DNA from 4 places in the Pectobacterium punjabense genome. Region 2 is predicted to be linked to each of the others. Evidence: predicted binding sites of a transcription regulator. Region 2 holds the regulator's gene; each other region holds the start of a gene.
The links. The regulator PurR, encoded in region 2, represses purine synthesis genes. The targets are predictions, from matches to a motif close to CANGCAAACGTTTGCNTG.

Region 1 (4,217 bases), 450 kb from region 2:
TGCCCTAAATGTAACGGCGTTTCACGCACGCCCAACACTAAAGGACGGCGCTCCTTCAGCACCACATCAGCCGCGCGGGTCAATAGATTGTCGCTGTAGCTATGCACAATCCCGGAAAGGGTTTTTATCGAACAGGGTAAAATCACCATTCCCGCCGTTTTAAACGACCCCGAAGAAACACTGGCAGCGATATCACGCGTGTCATGCACCACATCGGCTAACGCCTGTACGTCACGCAGGCTAAAATCGGTTTCTAGCGCCAGCGTCTGGCGAGCCGCCTGACTCATGATCAGATGGGTTTCAATGCCTTCCAGCGTCTGTAACACCTGCAACAGTCGGATGCCGTAAATGACACCGCTGGCACCGGAAATCCCTACAATGAGTCGCTTCATTCTTACTGCCTCTAGCTAGCCGCGTCAGCAGAAACGCGGGAAAATCATCTGCGCAAACTTTGCCGCATTGATTGGCGATAAGCAAGGGCAAGCACCGAAACGATGCTTTTATAAACAACCAAAATTTTCTATACACAACCTGTTTTCTACATACGACAAGGGGGAAGACACTTTCGCGTCTTCCCCCTTCAATAAAACCAGCCTGAATGTACGACTAGCCGTTAACCTTCGTTGTGCAATTCCAGATCTTCGACTTCATTCTGGCTACGCAGCGCTTTAGCGTCGTCGTTACGCAGCATTTCCAGATAATCCAGATAGCCTTGATCGACATCCTTCGTCACGTAAATCCCGTTGAACACCGAACATTCGAACTGAGCAATATCCGGATTGTCTTCACGCGCCGCATCGATCAGATCGTCAAGATCCTGGAATATCAGCTCATCTGCGCCAATAATCTTACAGATCTCATCCACTTCGCGACCGTGAGCAATCAGTTCATTAACGCTTGGCATGTCGATGCCATACACGTTAGGAAAGCGAATCTCCGGTGCCGCGGAGGCCAGATAAACACGCTTAGCTCCCGCTTCACGCGCCATCTCTACAATCTGCTCCGACGTTGTACCACGCACGATGGAGTCATCGACCAACAGCACATTTTTGTCACGAAACTCGGCACGGTTGGCGTTCAGCTTACGACGCACAGATTTCTTACGCGCCTGCTGTCCCGGCATGATAAAGGTACGGCCAACATAGCGGTTCTTCACAAATCCCTGACGATACGGTTTGTTGATAATACGCGCAATTTCCAGCGCGATATCACAAGAGGTCTCAGGAATCGGAATCACAACATCGATATCGAGATCTTCCCACTGGCGTGCAATCTTTTCACCGAGCTTCTGACCCATGCGAACGCGTGCACTGTAGACCGAAATTTTATCGATGAAAGAGTCCGGGCGAGCGAAGTAGACATATTCGAACAGGCACGGGTTACTCTTTGGATTCTCTGCGCACTGGCGGGTAAACAGCTGCCCTTTTTCCGTAATGTAGATCGCTTCTCCCGGCGCAACATCGCGTAAAAACTCAAAGCCCAGCGTATCCAGCGCAACACTTTCTGACGCTACCATGTATTCACTGCGGCCATCTTCCAGATCGCGTTTACCGATGACCAGCGGACGAATACCGTTAGGATCGCGGAACGCCACCATGCCATGACCGATAATCATGCCAACACAGGCATAGGCACCGCGAATTTGCTGGTGCGTTGCGGCAACAGCCGCAAAAATATTATCGGCTTCCAGCGGATAATGTTGGAAACGATCCAGCTCTCTGGCAAAAATATTCAGCAGAATTTCAGAGTCAGACGTGGTGTTAACGTGACGGCGCTCCTGCTCGAACAGCTTTTTACGCAGTTCGTGGGCGTTCGTCAGGTTACCGTTGTGAGCCAGCGTGATGCCGAACGGAGAGTTAACATAGAAAGGCTGTGCTTCCGAAGCGCTGGAACTACCCGCCGTCGGATAACGCACATGGCCAAGCCCCATGTTGCCCTGTAAGCGTTGCATGTGCCGCGCTTCAAACACATCTTTCACCAGGCCATTGGCCTTACGCAGGCGAAAACAATTAAAGGCATCGATGGTTACAATACCCGCAGCGTCCTGCCCACGGTGTTGCAACACCGTTAACGCGTCATAAATCGACTGGTTGACCGGTGTAAAACCGGCGATACCGACAATACCGCACATGGTGTCTTTTCCTCTCAGCGCTACCGCAGCGATAAATGCTGCGGCAAGAAACTTGACGTGCTTTGCAGGTAGTCAAAAAACCACCTGATAATATAACTGAACTGCGGGATTAACTGGGACTGCTTCCAGTCATCACTTTGTGAAAAACCGGTAAACGTATCCAGAAAGAATAGCAGTGCGGAAACGATCAGCACCCCGCGCAGCGCACCAAAACAGATGCCCAGAACGCGATCGGTGCCGGATAATCCGGTACGTTCAACCAGTGAACTAATCACATAGTTGACGATAGCTCCCACAATCAACGTTGCAATAAACAGAATGGCAATCGCAATGCCGTTACGCACCAGTTCATCATCAAAACGGGTGAAGTAGACCGCGAGGTAGGCGTAGTAATGACTGGCAACAAAAAAAGCACATCCCCAGGTTACTAACGACAGCGCTTCACGAACAAACCCCCGGATCAGGCTAACCAAAGCCGAAAATCCGATGATGCCAATAATGACGTAATCAACCCAAACCATGAACTATCCTAATAATGAACGATGCTACCGATAAGCCGCTACGTCATCCTGTTCGCGGCGCATTCTAACAGAAAAAGAAAACGTTTGCGTAGCGTATTTCCGCCGATTTCACCGATAGATAATCAGGCGAAAAAACCCACAATCCGTCACGCCTGATTCTATTCTCTATCGGTCTCTCAGCGAACGGAATGTGCTCGCACCTGCCCGCTTAACCCGCTTAACTGTTGCAGTTCGCCCAGAGAAGACTCTAGTTTCTGCTTCGAGGCATCCGGCCCCACGTAAATACGGGTGATTTGTCCTGAAACTGGCGTTGACGGTACGGTATACGCGCGATAGCCAGAGAGACGAAGCTTAGCGACAATCTCGTTCACCTTATCCGCATTTTTCAACGCACCGAGCTGCACAATATAGGCCTGTCCGACCGGCGCTTGCTGCGTCGGCTGCGTTTCAGGCTTCACTTCCTGTTTCGGCTCCGGTTTAGGTTCAGGCTTCGGTTTCACTTCTGGCTTAGGCTCAAGTTTTGGCTGAGGCTTCGGTGTCACAGGCGTTGGCGTCTGAATTGGCGGACGCTCAACCACCACCGGCGGTGCCGTCATGGCTGGTGTATTGGTACCTGAGCGAGATGATGATGGCGGTGTGGAAGTTTCAGGTGCCTTGGTTTCAGGTAATTTAGCTTCTGGCGTTTCGGCTTCCGGGCTGTTCTGCATCGCCCCTTCCGGTGGCAGGTTCGGCAACGACGGGTTCAGCGCGGGTAGGGATTCCATCTCATTGCTATCGCCCGGCTTGGGGATCAGAGGAATCGATGCAAACTCATCTTCGTAGTGCTTTTTCTTTCCATCCAACAGGCCGGGTAAGACGATCACGCCCAGCGCGACCAGAATGACCGTGCCAACTAATCGATTCTGAAATTTACTCGCCATTCGCCTTCTCCTCATCCAGCGCTTCCATCACATGCGCTACCGTATGAAAAGACCCACACACAATGACGATATCTTGCTCCGCCGCGTCGGACATCGCCTGCTGCCAGGCGGTAACGACATTGGGGAACGACTGGCTGCACGTCAGGTGTTCGGCAAGCTGCTGCGCCGTTGCGCCACGCGGCCCTTCCAGCGGTGCGCAATACCACTCATCAATCAACGGCGTTAAATGAGCCAGCGTACCCGCGATATCTTTATCCGCCAGCATACCAACAACAGCACGCACTTTTCCGGTTTTCGGTAACCCGGCCAAACGATTTGCCAGATAGGCCGCCGCGTGAGGGTTGTGTGCAACATCAAGAATCAACCGAGGTGATTCCTGTACTATCTGAAAACGACCCGGTAATGCCGCGCGCTGTAAGCCTTGACGAATCGCCTCTTCGCTCACATTCAATGAAGAATAGTGCAACGCAGCCAATGCCGTAGCGGCGTTGGGCAGTGGAACATTGGGCAATGGCAAACGCGACAATTCACGCTGTTTATCCTGCCAGCTCCACGTCTCGCGCTGAACTGAAAACTCCCAATCGCGACCGCGCCGACGCAGCTGTGCACCTTTCTCAGCGGCAACATCGGCGATCGTTTCCGGCA
Region 2 (4,217 bases):
GTCGTCATCTTCTTGCTTCCTTAAACCTATAGGATGGCTAACGTCCAAAACGCTAGCCATGAGTCGCCGTCAAAGTGTTACGACAGCGACATTGACTCAATGATATTGTACCGATGCCAATAGCCACAAAAAAACGCCATTTTTTGTAGGGTTATTTTTCTACTGATTATTCATCATTGATGAAATCAACGCCAGAAAACGCTGATAAATCAGACGAAAAAACAACTATTAACGTTTTTTCACTATTCTGTATGAATAAAGCGGCCATGCCCACTTTTTTATGACGCCGTTTTCAGGAATACTGTGCGGATTGAGCGAGTTAAGGATTATGTTCGGTCACTTTTATTATGCGCTTATTTATTACTCTTTTTATATTATTTTTCAGTAACCTATCCCTGAACGTCGTTCAGGCTGCGCCGCATACCCCGCATTCTACGCCGAAGAAAAGCGCCGTTGAAGAAACGAATAAGAAAAGCCGTCAAACAAAGGGTAATGCTAAGTCACCAGCGCCAATCAAAAGCAAAAAGCCAGAACCTGCCACCGTCAGCAATAAATCCAAACCCCGTACGGCTAACAAACCGGTAGAAAAGAAGCCATCCCGGACGCAAAGCAGCACACCTGCGCTAGTGAAAAAAAACCTTAAAAAGCTGAAGCCTGAAGACGACAGGCAGACCATTGCACAGGCCAGAGTCAAAACCGGGCTGAAGAAGACAGCACTCAAAGGAAAAGTGGATAAAAATCCAGCGCCCACAGAAAAGGGCATGACACTGAGCGCAGCGCATAAAAAACGCTATCAACACGCCAAAACGACCGCAATGAATAAACTGATGAGCCAGATCGGTAAACCTTACCACTGGGGCGGATCGTCTCCTTTTACTGGTTTCGACTGTAGCGGGCTGGTCTATTACGCCTATAAAGACGTCGTTAAGATCCAAATCCCTCGTACCGCGAACGAAATGTACCATCTGCGTGATGCCGCGCCGATTAAAAAGAGTGAGCTGGAAAGTGGCGACCTGGTCTTTTTCCGCATCAACAATCGTGGGGCTGCCGATCACGTCGGGGTGTATCTGGGGGAAGGCAAATTTATCCAGTCACCGCGTACAGGTTCAGATATTCGTATCAGCAAGCTAAGTGAAGATTATTGGCAGGAGCACTATGTTGGGGCGCGTCGCGTGGTGACGCCACAGACCATTCGTTAAGCGATAGCACGCCGAACAGAAGCGTATTCAGACACGTTTTGTGCAATAAACCTGTCTGAATACCTAACCTGCGCAAAAAGCACTGAAGGTTAGTTCAACACCGCAATGAAACTAAACGCGATGATCACAGCCAACGAGCCAACCGTTGTCAGCAAAGACATCTTCAGATCTGTATCCATAAACCACTCCTTATTAGCAAACAAATTTCATCTGAAACTTCATCTGAAAAAAAAGACACCATCATTCACAGCCGAACCCACGTAGACAGTTAAAGCTACAAATAATAGGGTTATTACGATTCTTTCATAATTCTAGCGAAAAATCTCCGACGGATGCATCACTAATAGTATAAATTAGCCCTTTCACTTTCATGATAAATCGGACACAATCCGCTGTTTATGAAAGCGCTGCGTGCCAGTCGAAAAACGTCAAGCCAGATCCCTTCGGTATAACATTCGGCATTCTCCTTCTGAAATCCTGTTTTTTAGCTTAGAAGAAGAACTTTAAACGTAGGCAAACGATTAACAATATACTTACGTCTGTAACAGGTAAGTTCAGGAGTCATTTTTAGATGGCAACGATTAAAGATGTGGCAAAACGTGCTGGCGTTTCCACCACAACCGTATCGCACGTGATCAATAAAACACGTTTCGTCGCCGAAGAGACTAAGGCAGCCGTCAGGGCAGCAATCAAGGAATTGCACTATTCGCCTAGCGCCGTCGCCCGCAGCCTCAAAGTTAATCACACCAAATCTATCGGCTTGCTGGCTACATCCAGCGAAGCGCCCTATTTCGCCGAGATCATTGAAGCGGTCGAAAACAGCTGTTATGCCAAAGGCTACACGCTGGTACTGTGTAATTCTCATAACGATATCGGCAAACAACGCGCTTATCTCTCGATGCTGGCGCAAAAACGCGTCGACGGTCTGCTTGTGATGTGTGCCGAGTACCCGCCAGAGTTATTGGGCATGCTGGAAGATTATCGCAGCATTCCCATGGTCGTCATGGACTGGGGCCAAATGCACAGCGATTTCACCGATACCATCATCGATAACGCCTTTGAGGGCGGCTATATGGCAGGCCGCTATCTGATTGAACGCGGCCATCGGGATATTGGTGCCATCCCCGGAATACAAGAGCGCAACACGGGTAACGGGCGCTACCTTGGCTTTTTAAAAGCCTTAAAAGAAGCCGACATTACCGTACGCGACGAATGGGTCGTGCGGGGCGATTTCGAACCGGAATCCGGCTACAAAGCCATGCATCAGATCCTCGCACAGAAACAGCGGCCAACGGCCGTATTCTGCGGCGGCGATATCATGGCAATGGGTGCTATTTGTGCGGCTGACGAACTGGGTTTGCGCGTGCCACAGGATATTTCGGTGATCGGTTATGACAACGTGCGCCACGCGCGTTTCTTTACGCCTGCGCTGACCACCATCCACCAGCCAAAGGAGCGTCTGGGACAGTCCGCTTTCGCGATGCTGCTGGATCGCATTACCAGTAAGCGGGAAGATGCACACGTCATTGAAGTGCACCCAACGCTGATTGAACGTCGCTCAGTTGCCGACGGCCCGTTCCTCGATTACCGCCGCTAACCTCGGCGACTCAACATAGACCGATTTTTCTTATTCCCACCCGCTTTCCTTGTCTGCTTCAGCCAATTTCCTTGTGTGCTGGCTGAAGCAGATTTAAACTGAAAACTGCGTTTCACTTTCACTGATAAAACCCAGAATAGCGATAGCCGCACGTAAGCGGATACGCGTTCTTCTTGCCTATAAGCGCATTAACTACCTGCTTATTAGCGCATTTCTTCTTCCTTTTTCTCTGGTGACAGCTGGTACATCATCTGCGGTAAGTGCTGTCCAGGTATGTTTTTCCATACTTTCACACGTGAAAAATTTAGGAGACATGATGGGTACACCTTATGCGAAAGAGCAGCATAGCCATACCACGCCCTGGTTGAAAATCATGCAAGACAGGTTGAATACGGCGGGTATCACTATTAACGGCACTCGCCCTTTTGATATCTGCGTTAACCACCCTGGTTTTTTTAAACGCGTCTTGCGGGAAGGTTCGCTGGGATTAGGGGAGAGCTATATGGACGGATGGTGGGAGTGTGAACGGCTGGATATGTTTTTCCATCTTGTCCTACGTGCAGGGCTAAAGGACACACTCCCTCGCCGTTTGCACGATCTTATGCGAATCGCCACTGCCCGCATCACGAATTTGCAATCCCGCCGACGCTCTCGAGTCGTCGGCGAATTGCATTACGATCTGGGTAATGACCTTTTTTCCCTCATGTTGGACCCTTACATGCAATATTCCTGTGCCTACTGGAAACAGGCACAAACGCTGGAACACGCGCAGGAAGATAAACTCACGATGATTTGTGAAAAACTCCAGCTTAAACCCGGCATGACACTGCTGGATATCGGCTGTGGCTGGGGCGGGCTTGCTGAGTTCGCGGCGCGTCGCTACGGGGTTTCCGTTTACGGTATCACCATTTCCCGAAAACAGCAGACGCTGGCACAACAGCGCTGCCTGGGACTGGATGTCATCATCAAACTACAGGATTACCGCGATCTCGATCGGCACTTTGACCGCGCGGTGTCAGTAGGTATGTTTGAACACGTAGGGCCACGCAACTATGATAACTACTTTCGTATTGTACGCCGCAGCCTAAAGCCCAATGGGCTGTTCCTGCTGCATACTATCGGTGCTAATTCAACCGATTCACGCCTCGATCCCTGGATTCATAAATACATCTTCCCCAACGGCTGCATTCCATCCGTTGTGCACATTGCGCAGGCGAGTGAGCCTGACATGGTGATGGAAGATTGGCACAATTTCGGTGTTGATTACGATCGCACATTAATGGCATGGCATACGCGCTTTCAACAAGGATGGCCGCAGCTTGCCACACACTACTCTGAACGTTTTCGTCGGATGTTCAGCTACTATTTGAATGCGTGTGCCGGAGCATTCAGAGCAAGAGAGCTTCAGCTCTGGCAGATCG
Region 3 (4,217 bases), 1.3 Mb from region 2:
ATCTGAAAACGGGGGGATCGGTGCTGAAAGGCTACCGTGCCGTGCGTCAGGTTGAAGTGACATTACGTCAGTTAGATAAACTGAACGAACTGCTGGATGGGGCGTTGAAATCGGGCCTGAATGAGATTCGCACGGTAGAACTCGGCGTGGCTAACCCAGAAACCTATCGTGACGAAGCGCGTAAGAAAGCGATTGAGCAGGCGACGAGCCAAGCGGCAGCGCTGGCGCAGGGCTTCAATGCCAAGCTGGGGCCGATCTACAGCGTTCGCTACCATGTTGCCAACTATCAGCCGATGCCAATGGCACGGATGTTTAAAACGGCAGATGCGGCGACGCAAACGGAAGCGGCACAAACTTATGAACAGCAAACCATTCACTTTGACGATCAGGTGGATGTCGTGTTTGAACTACAGCGTACGCCGTAATGACTGCGTGAACGCAGTGATGCTACTAACAGGCCTGTTCAGACAGGCCTGTTTTCGTTTATCACTCTCTCAGTACGTTATGATTGTCTCAGTACCTGATGGCCGTGCGAAAGTAGGGCGTCCGTCACTTTCCTCATCATCCGGCTTTCTGGTGCGAAGCGATGCCAATAGAGCATCCGACGTTGAAATAGCCCCGGCGTCAGGTCGATTAGCTCGTTATTGGCCAGTTCTCTCTCGATTTGCAGATGCGGGATCATGCAGCAGGTCGTGCCCTGTCGCGCTAATTGAACAAAGGCTTCCGACGAATTCACGATATGGCAGGGAACGCTGCCCGGCGATAAATCAAAGTTTTGTTGTAAAAAAGCCTGATGCATGTCATCCAGATGGTCGAAGGCGACCGCAGGCGCGCGCAGGAGCGCCGAACGCGTGACGCCATTCGGGAAATAGCGGGCAGCGAAGGTGGGTGATGCGACAAACAGATAATCCAGCGCGCCCAGTTTATCCACCAGACAGCTTGGCAGCGGCTGAGATTGGATACTCACTGCACCCACCACTTCACCCCGGCGCAGCCTTTCCTGAGTACGCGTTTCATCTTCTACCTGCAAGTTGAGGCGAATCGGTGAATCGACCAGCACCGGCTGTAACGCGGGTAACAGCCAGGTTGCCAGACTGTCAGCGTTCACCGCCAGCGACAGCAGCAGTGGGATATCGCTGTTAGTTTCATTGCCCAGCCACTCTTCTTCCAACAATTCTACCTGATGAAGCAGAGCCAGCAGTTTCTGCCCTTGTTCCGTCGGACGAGGAGGAATGGTTCTGACCAGCAGCGGCTGGCCGAACAGATTTTCCAGCTGTTTAATGCGTTGCGAAACGGCAGATTGGGTAATACACAACTTTTGGGCAGCGCGTTCAAAACCACGCTCGCGGATGACGGCATCCAGAGCCTGAAGCGTTCGATAGTCCGGGCGTTTCATGAAATTCAAAATCCTCTGAATGAGTCCGTTTTTTTCACTATGCCACATTTTGCTGATTTGCCATGCAGAAATCTTATTTTGGCTGTTGTGTGCAATCACGATTCAGCACGCTGCGTGTGGCGCGGTGCGTATGAAATAATGCGGCAATGGGGTGATGAATTTGCACGCTTTCCCCAACGCGCATGTTCTATAATACGCACACGTTTTCGTATATTGATTCTACAGGCCAGAAGCAGATTATGACGCAAGATGAACTGAAAAAAGCAGTGGGATGGGCGGCGCTCGACTATGTCCGTCCTGACACCATTGTGGGAGTAGGAACCGGATCGACGGCAGCACACTTTATTGATGCGCTGGGTTCGATAAAACATCAAATCAAAGGCGCGGTTTCCAGCTCTGATGCCTCAACGGAAAAGCTGAAAAGTCTGGGTATCCCCGTTTTTGACGCCAATGAAGTCGATTCGTTGGATGTTTATGTCGATGGTGCCGATGAGATCAACGGCCATATGCAGATGATTAAAGGCGGTGGTGCGGCACTGACCCGCGAGAAAATCATTTCGGCGCTGTCGCGCCAGTTCATCTGCATTGTTGATGCATCCAAGCAGGTTGATGTGCTGGGCACGTTCCCGTTGCCCGTTGAAGTTATTCCGATGGCGCGATCTTACGTGGCGCGTGAACTGGCGAAGCTAGGCGGGCAGCCAGTATATCGTCAGGGAGTGGTGACGGATAACGGCAACGTCATTCTGGATGTACACAACCTGAATATCATGGATGCCGTTGCGGTAGAAAACCACATCAATGGTATCGCAGGCGTCGTGACCGTTGGGTTGTTTGCTAATCGCGGCGCAGATGTTGCGTTAGTCGGCACCGCCGAGGGTGTAAAAACTGTCGTTAAATGAGTTCGCGATTGTTCTGACGTGATGAGCGTCCACGTTCCACGTCAGAAATTTTTTAGCTAAAAAAATCTATTTAGTTAACGGCTCATTTTTGGTACTTAATATCACATTTTCTTATTTTGTTTATCGCCGATATGGCGATGTATCTCTTTGGCAATATTTTTTGCCATAAATCAGGCGCGCTTCTCGGTGGCGCGATTCGGGCAACGCAATCGTTTGTATTGCTGACTGCGTAATTTTTGTTATGTTGGCAGAGGTTATTTAGCACTCTGTCACATTTGAAGTCTGAAAATAAGGTCGGGAAATGGCAAAGGTATCACTGGAAAAAGACAAGATTAAGTTTCTGTTAGTGGAAGGCGTGCACCAGAGCGCGTTGGATAACCTGCGTGCAGCTGGTTACACCAACATCGAGTTCCATAAAGGCGCACTAGATCCTGAGGCGCTGAAAGCCTCCATTCGCGATGCGCATTTTGTTGGTATCCGCTCGCGTACCCATCTGACAGAAGAAATTTTTGCTGCTGCGGAAAAACTGATCGCGGTAGGGTGTTTCTGTATTGGGACTAATCAGGTTGAGCTGTCGGCTGCGACCAAACGCGGTATTCCGGTATTTAACGCACCTTTTTCCAATACCCGATCCGTAGCAGAAATGGTGATCGGCGAAATGTTGCTGATGCTGCGCGGTATCCCGGCTGCCAACGCGAAAGCGCACCGTGGTATTTGGCACAAACTGGCTGTGGGATCGTTTGAAGCGCGTGGCAAAAAACTCGGGATCATCGGCTACGGCCATATCGGTATGCAGTTGGGTATTTTGGCTGAAAGCCTCGGTATGCACGTTTACTTCTATGATATCGAAAGTAAATTGCCGCTGGGCAATGCTCAGCAGGTGCGTCACCTGTCTGATTTACTGAATATGAGCGACGTGGTGAGCCTGCACGTACCGGAAAATGAAAGCACGTATAACATGATGGGCGCAGAAGAACTGGCGCTGATGAAGCCGGGTTCAATCCTGATTAACGCCGCTCGTGGTACCGTAGTTGATATTCCAGCGTTGTGCGACGTGTTGAGCAGCAAGCATCTGTCCGGTGCGGCGATTGACGTATTCCCACAAGAACCTGCAACCAACAGCGATCCGTTCCTGTCACCGTTGTGTGAGTTTGATAACGTGCTGCTAACGCCGCATATCGGTGGCTCCACGCAGGAAGCACAGGAAAATATCGGTGATGAAGTTGCCGGAAAACTGGCGAAATACTCAGACAACGGTTCTACGCTGTCTGCGGTGAATTTCCCAGAGGTGTCGCTGCCTGTTCATGGTGCACGCGCCAGCCGTCTGCTGCACATCCATGAAAACCGTCCTGGTATGATTACCAAAATTAACCAGATCTTTGCTGAGCAGGGTATTAACATTGCCGCACAGTATCTGCAAACGACGCCTGAAATTGGTTATGTGGTGATTGACGTCGAAACCGACGGCGCGCAAACCGCGCTGCAACTGATGAAAGCGATCCCTGGCACTATTCGTGCCCGTCTGCTGTTCTAATTCGTTGTAATCAGTGAATAAACAGCCAGCCCCAAACGGGGCTGGTTGCGTTATTACAGCGCGATAACGATCTTGCCGCGCATATGCCCTTCCAGTACTTTATCGTGTACCTGCTTCAGTGTATCTACCGTTAACCCTTGCAGTGCTTCGCTGGCGGTTCCCTGAAGTTTCCCTGCATCAACCAGCTGTGCGACGTCGTGCAAAATGTTCCCCTGTTCCGCGATATCCGGGGTGGTGAACATGCTGCGAGTAAACATGAGTTCCCAATGCAGTGCCGCGCTTTTGAGTTTTAGCTGCGTTTGGTCGAGTGGATTTTTGTTTTCCACGATGGTACAGATGTGCCCCATTGGTGCGATCAGTTTGCTGATGGCATCCCAATGGCCGTCGG
Region 4 (4,217 bases), 610 kb from region 2:
ACAGGCGCAGAAGCCTTTGCCGAAGATAGCTGGAAGACCATCCGCATTGGCGAGATTATTTTTGATGTTGTCAAACCCTGTAGTCGCTGCATTTTGACCACCGTCAGCATCGAGCGCGGGCGCAAACATCCGTCAGCAGAGCCTTTGGCAACGCTGCAATCTTTCCGCACTGCCGACAACGGCGACGTTGATTTTGGACAAAACCTGGTCGCCAGAAATACAGGCATCATTCGCGTAGGCGATACATTGGAAGTTCTAGCGACCAAACCACCGCGTCCTTATGGCGCAGGTCAGGTCGTCGAAAGTCTTGCCGTTCCCGAAAAAAGTAAGCAAGCCGTTACCATCCACTATCAGGGAAAATTGTTGCAAGGGAATAATCAGCAGATTTTACTGGAGCAATTGGAGCAACAGGGCATTCGCGTCCCCTATTCTTGTCGGGCTGGACTGTGCGGTTGCTGCAAATTGACGTTAGTCAGTGGGGAGGTTTCTGCACTAAAACAAAGTGCCATCAGAGCAAACGGTGAGATTCTGAGCTGTAGCTGCATTCCACAGGGTGACCTTCATTTGCAATAAAAAAGCATCTGCAATAGTCGAAGACAAACCAACACGATGCAGCTTGAAGTATGACGGGGATTAGACGACCTTGGCATACTCAAATGCGGAGGTGCCGTCACCCAGCGTGGTTTCCCACTCAGCCCTATTCTGAACAACGGCAGGCATTAACCTGTCGTGCATAATTTTTATGGCATCACCCAGCCCCATCATTTTCCCATTCAATGGCAGTTGCTCTTGCGCCAGCAGGCAAAGACAAGCTTTATCCCCCGCTTCCGCCACCAGAAAACAGGCCGTTTCATGCGTTTCGGTGAGCTGTACCTGCACAATATCCCCTGCCTGCGGTGAATAGGCTACGGCATCCGGCTGCTGGATAAAATGCCAGCTTTTTGGCATGAGCGGCTTAAGGAATCGGCTTGCCACCAGCGCATTCAAAACTAACTCACCCTGAAGATCGCGGTGTAGTGCCACTTTCTGGCATTTGTCATTATAAGTAAAAAATAATGCGGCATCGTCAACGCAAAATGCACATTCATTAAATGCATCCGGCGTTAGCATTTTAGACGGAAAGCGAGAACGGAATAACATGCCGTTAGCCAGATCCAACATCAGGCGATCGTGTTCGGTATCAAAATACCAGCGCCAGTTATCGTCAGGTTTTAACTTCATATTATTTACCCTTCGCCTTCACAGTAGAAATATCAGAAATGGCTGATTGTGTTTTCTTACATCGCAATAATCGTTCAGCGAATAAACGCCGCAGCAAGAAGATCAGACATCGATTGATAGATTATTTACACAAACGGATAAAATATAGACTAGCTGGGTGAATAAATAAACCCCCAGCTAGCAATGAAAGAACTTTCGGATTAAATATGTGTAACGATATCTTTAATCAAGCGAGGGCCGTGGAAAATAAACCCTGAATATATCTGTACCAGCGAGGCGCCAGCATCCATTTTTTCACGCGCGGCGACCAGAGAATCAATTCCGCCCACGCCAATAATCGGTAAACGTCCCGCTAATTCCTGTGACAAACGACGGATAATTTCCGTGCTGCTCGTCTGCAATGGACGCCCACTTAATCCTCCCGTTTGTCCGCAATGATTTAACCCCTGAATCAGTTTTCTCTCGAGCGTCGTGTTAGTGGCAATCACACCGTCGATGTTATGGCGAACCAGGCTATCGGCAATTTGGATCAATTCTTCTTCAGAAAGATCCGGGGCGATTTTCACCGCCACAGGGACATATTTCTGATGCTTCTCTTTTAATTCTGTCTGCTTATTCTTTATCGCCAGCAAAAGATCGTCCAGCGCTTCGCCATATTGCAGGCTGCGTAATCCTGGCGTATTGGGTGACGAAATGTTGATCGCGATATAGCCCGCGTGAGGATAAACCTTATCCATACAGATCAAATAATCGTCTTTGCCTTGCTCAACCGGCGTATCTTTATTCTTGCCAATATTGATCCCTAATACACCGCCAAAATGTGTTTTCTTTACATTCTCGACAAGGTAATCCACGCCTTTATTATTGAATCCCATCCGGTTGATCAACCCTTCCGCTTCCACCACGCGGAATAATCTTGGTTTATCATTACCGGCTTGTGGACGCGGCGTTACCGTACCCACTTCAATAAAACCAAATCCCATTGCGCCTAAAGCATCGATACATTCGCCATCTTTATCTAATCCCGCCGCCAAACCCAGTGGGTTTTTAAAAGAGAGCCCCATGCAGGTAACAGGTTTAGTCGGAACGGATTGACGGACGAGAAATTCAAAAGGCGTGTTGGTAATACGGCGTAATTGTTGGAAGGTCAGCTCATGTGCACGCTCTGGATCGAGCTGAAACAGGGCTTTTTTGATAACGGGATAGAACATATTGTCTCCTGAGATCCCTATCACAAAGGTATCTTGCTTACGCAGAAAGTAAGCAATAGTGGATTACGGTTTAACTCACGGTCGGTGATGGTAGTGCCATCTCTGCGGAAAGTAAAACGTTTGCGGAGGTAAGAAATTAGCATGGGGGGAAATATCACACGCGGCAGGTTACCGCGTGTGATAGAGGAATGGCCGTGACGGAATTAGTCTTGCAGTGCTTTGCTGATTTTCTCGAACAGATCGCCAGACAGGTTTTCCAACGCCTTCAGTTGCTCCAGCGCCTGACGCATTTGCGTCTGACGTTTAGCATCATAGCGTTTCAGGCGGATTAGCGGTTCGATCATCCGGGCAGCAACCTGCGGATTGCGGGTGTTAAGATCGGTTAGAATCTCCGTCAGGAAGCGATAACCGCTGCCGTCTTCTGCGTGGAAAGCCGACGGATTCGATGCCGCAAACGCTCCCACCAACGAACGTAAACGGTTAGGATTGTTCAGGCTGAATGAACGGTGTTGCAACAATTCACGCACGCGGGTTAGCACATTATCTGCTGGGCTAGAGGCTTGCAGCGTGAACCATTTGTCCATGACCAACCCATCCTGATGCCAGCGGTCATCAAACTGTGTCAGCAGCTCATCACGCACCGGCAACTGAGCGTCAACTGCCGCCGCCAACGCCGCCAGCGAGTCGGTCATGTTATCCGCCTGACGGAACTGTGTTTGCACCAGTTTATCCGCCTGAACCGCATCGCTAAATGCCAGATAATGCAGGCAGGTATTGCGCAGCGCACGCTTGCCCATATCTGCATGTTCGATACGATATTGCGGCGCGTGATTCGCGTGGTACACCGCCAACCACTCATCCGCCATCTCTTGCGCCATGGTGTGCGTCATGCTGTCACGCACGGCAGCGATTGCGGTGGGATCGATGATATCGAACAGTTCGGCAATCTCGTTTTCACTCGGCAATGTCAGAATCTGAGAAGCCAGCATTGGGTCCAGTTTGTCATCCAGCAATACGCCACGGAAAGCATCAACAACATGCATTGGCACTGAAAGCGGCTGTTTTTGCTGATAGCGGGAAACGTTCAGACGAATATAGTTAGCCAACAGGCTCTGTGCCGCATCCCAACGCGAGAACGCATTACTCGCATGGCGCATCAGGAACGTCAGTTGTTCGTCACTCCAGGCATAGTTCAGTTTTACCGGTGCAGAAAACTCACGTAATAAAGAAGGAATCGGGCGGCAAGGTACTTGATCGAAAATGAACGTTTGCTCAGATTCAGTCACATTAAGTACTGACGACAGCAGTTGACCGTCTTTCTGAAGCGGAATCACCTTCCCTTGCAGATCATACAGCTCAATATCCAACGGGATGTGCAACGGCAGCTTCTGCTGCTTGTCGGCACCGACTGGCGTCATCTGGCTCACGCTCAGCAGATATTGCTGCGTCTGCGGATCGTAATCATCACGCACAGTCAATACCGGCGTTCCCGACTGGCTGTACCAGCGGCGGAACTGCGTGAGATCGACGCCGGAAGCCTCTTCCATCGCCAGCACAAAGTCATCGCAGGTCGCCGCGCTGCCGTCGTGACGCTCAAAATACAGACGAATACCGGCCTGGAAGCCTTCTTCACCTAATAAGGTATGCATCATGCGGATCACTTCCGATCCCTTTTCATAGACCGTCAGCGTATAGAAGTTATTCATCTCAATCACCTGATCGGGACGAATCGGATGCGACATCGGGCTGGCATCTTCTGCAAACTGCGCACCGCGCATCACACGT

Region 1: a site for PurR is predicted at 2,726-2,743, ahead of cvpA (colicin V production protein). Genes of this name have one in related genera too.
Region 3: a site for PurR is predicted at 2,498-2,515, ahead of serA (phosphoglycerate dehydrogenase). Genes of this name have one in related genera too.
Region 4: a site for PurR is predicted at 2,542-2,559, ahead of pyrD (quinone-dependent dihydroorotate dehydrogenase). Genes of this name have one in related genera too.

The regions. Positions count from the first base shown of each region.
Region 1 covers NZ_CP038498.1:3,175,461-3,179,677, forward strand. Annotated here, with positions in the region: gene E2566_RS14450 (UbiX family flavin prenyltransferase) at 1-392, opposite strand, end outside; gene purF (amidophosphoribosyltransferase) at 614-2,131, opposite strand; gene cvpA (colicin V production protein) at 2,152-2,652, opposite strand; gene dedD (cell division protein DedD) at 2,829-3,572, opposite strand; gene folC (bifunctional tetrahydrofolate synthase/dihydrofolate synthase) at 3,562-4,217, opposite strand, start outside.
Region 2 covers NZ_CP038498.1:2,726,260-2,730,476, forward strand. Annotated here, with positions in the region: gene E2566_RS12265 (Grx4 family monothiol glutaredoxin) at 1-8, opposite strand, end outside; gene E2566_RS12270 (C40 family peptidase) at 348-1,199, shown strand; gene cydH (cytochrome bd-I oxidase subunit CydH) at 1,289-1,378, opposite strand; gene purR (HTH-type transcriptional repressor PurR) at 1,771-2,796, shown strand; gene cfa (cyclopropane fatty acyl phospholipid synthase) at 3,113-4,217, shown strand, end outside.
Region 3 covers NZ_CP038498.1:4,075,212-4,079,428, reverse strand. Annotated here, with positions in the region: gene E2566_RS18480 (oxidative stress defense protein) at 1-425, shown strand, start outside; gene E2566_RS18475 (LysR family transcriptional regulator ArgP) at 503-1,396, opposite strand; gene rpiA (ribose-5-phosphate isomerase RpiA) at 1,636-2,295, shown strand; gene serA (phosphoglycerate dehydrogenase) at 2,597-3,829, shown strand; gene E2566_RS18460 (zinc-binding alcohol dehydrogenase family protein) at 3,883-4,217, opposite strand, start outside.
Region 4 covers NZ_CP038498.1:2,115,135-2,119,351, reverse strand. Annotated here, with positions in the region: gene E2566_RS09500 (YcbX family protein) at 1-573, shown strand, start outside; gene E2566_RS09495 (cell division protein ZapC) at 634-1,221, opposite strand; gene pyrD (quinone-dependent dihydroorotate dehydrogenase) at 1,422-2,432, opposite strand; gene pepN (aminopeptidase N) at 2,636-4,217, opposite strand, start outside.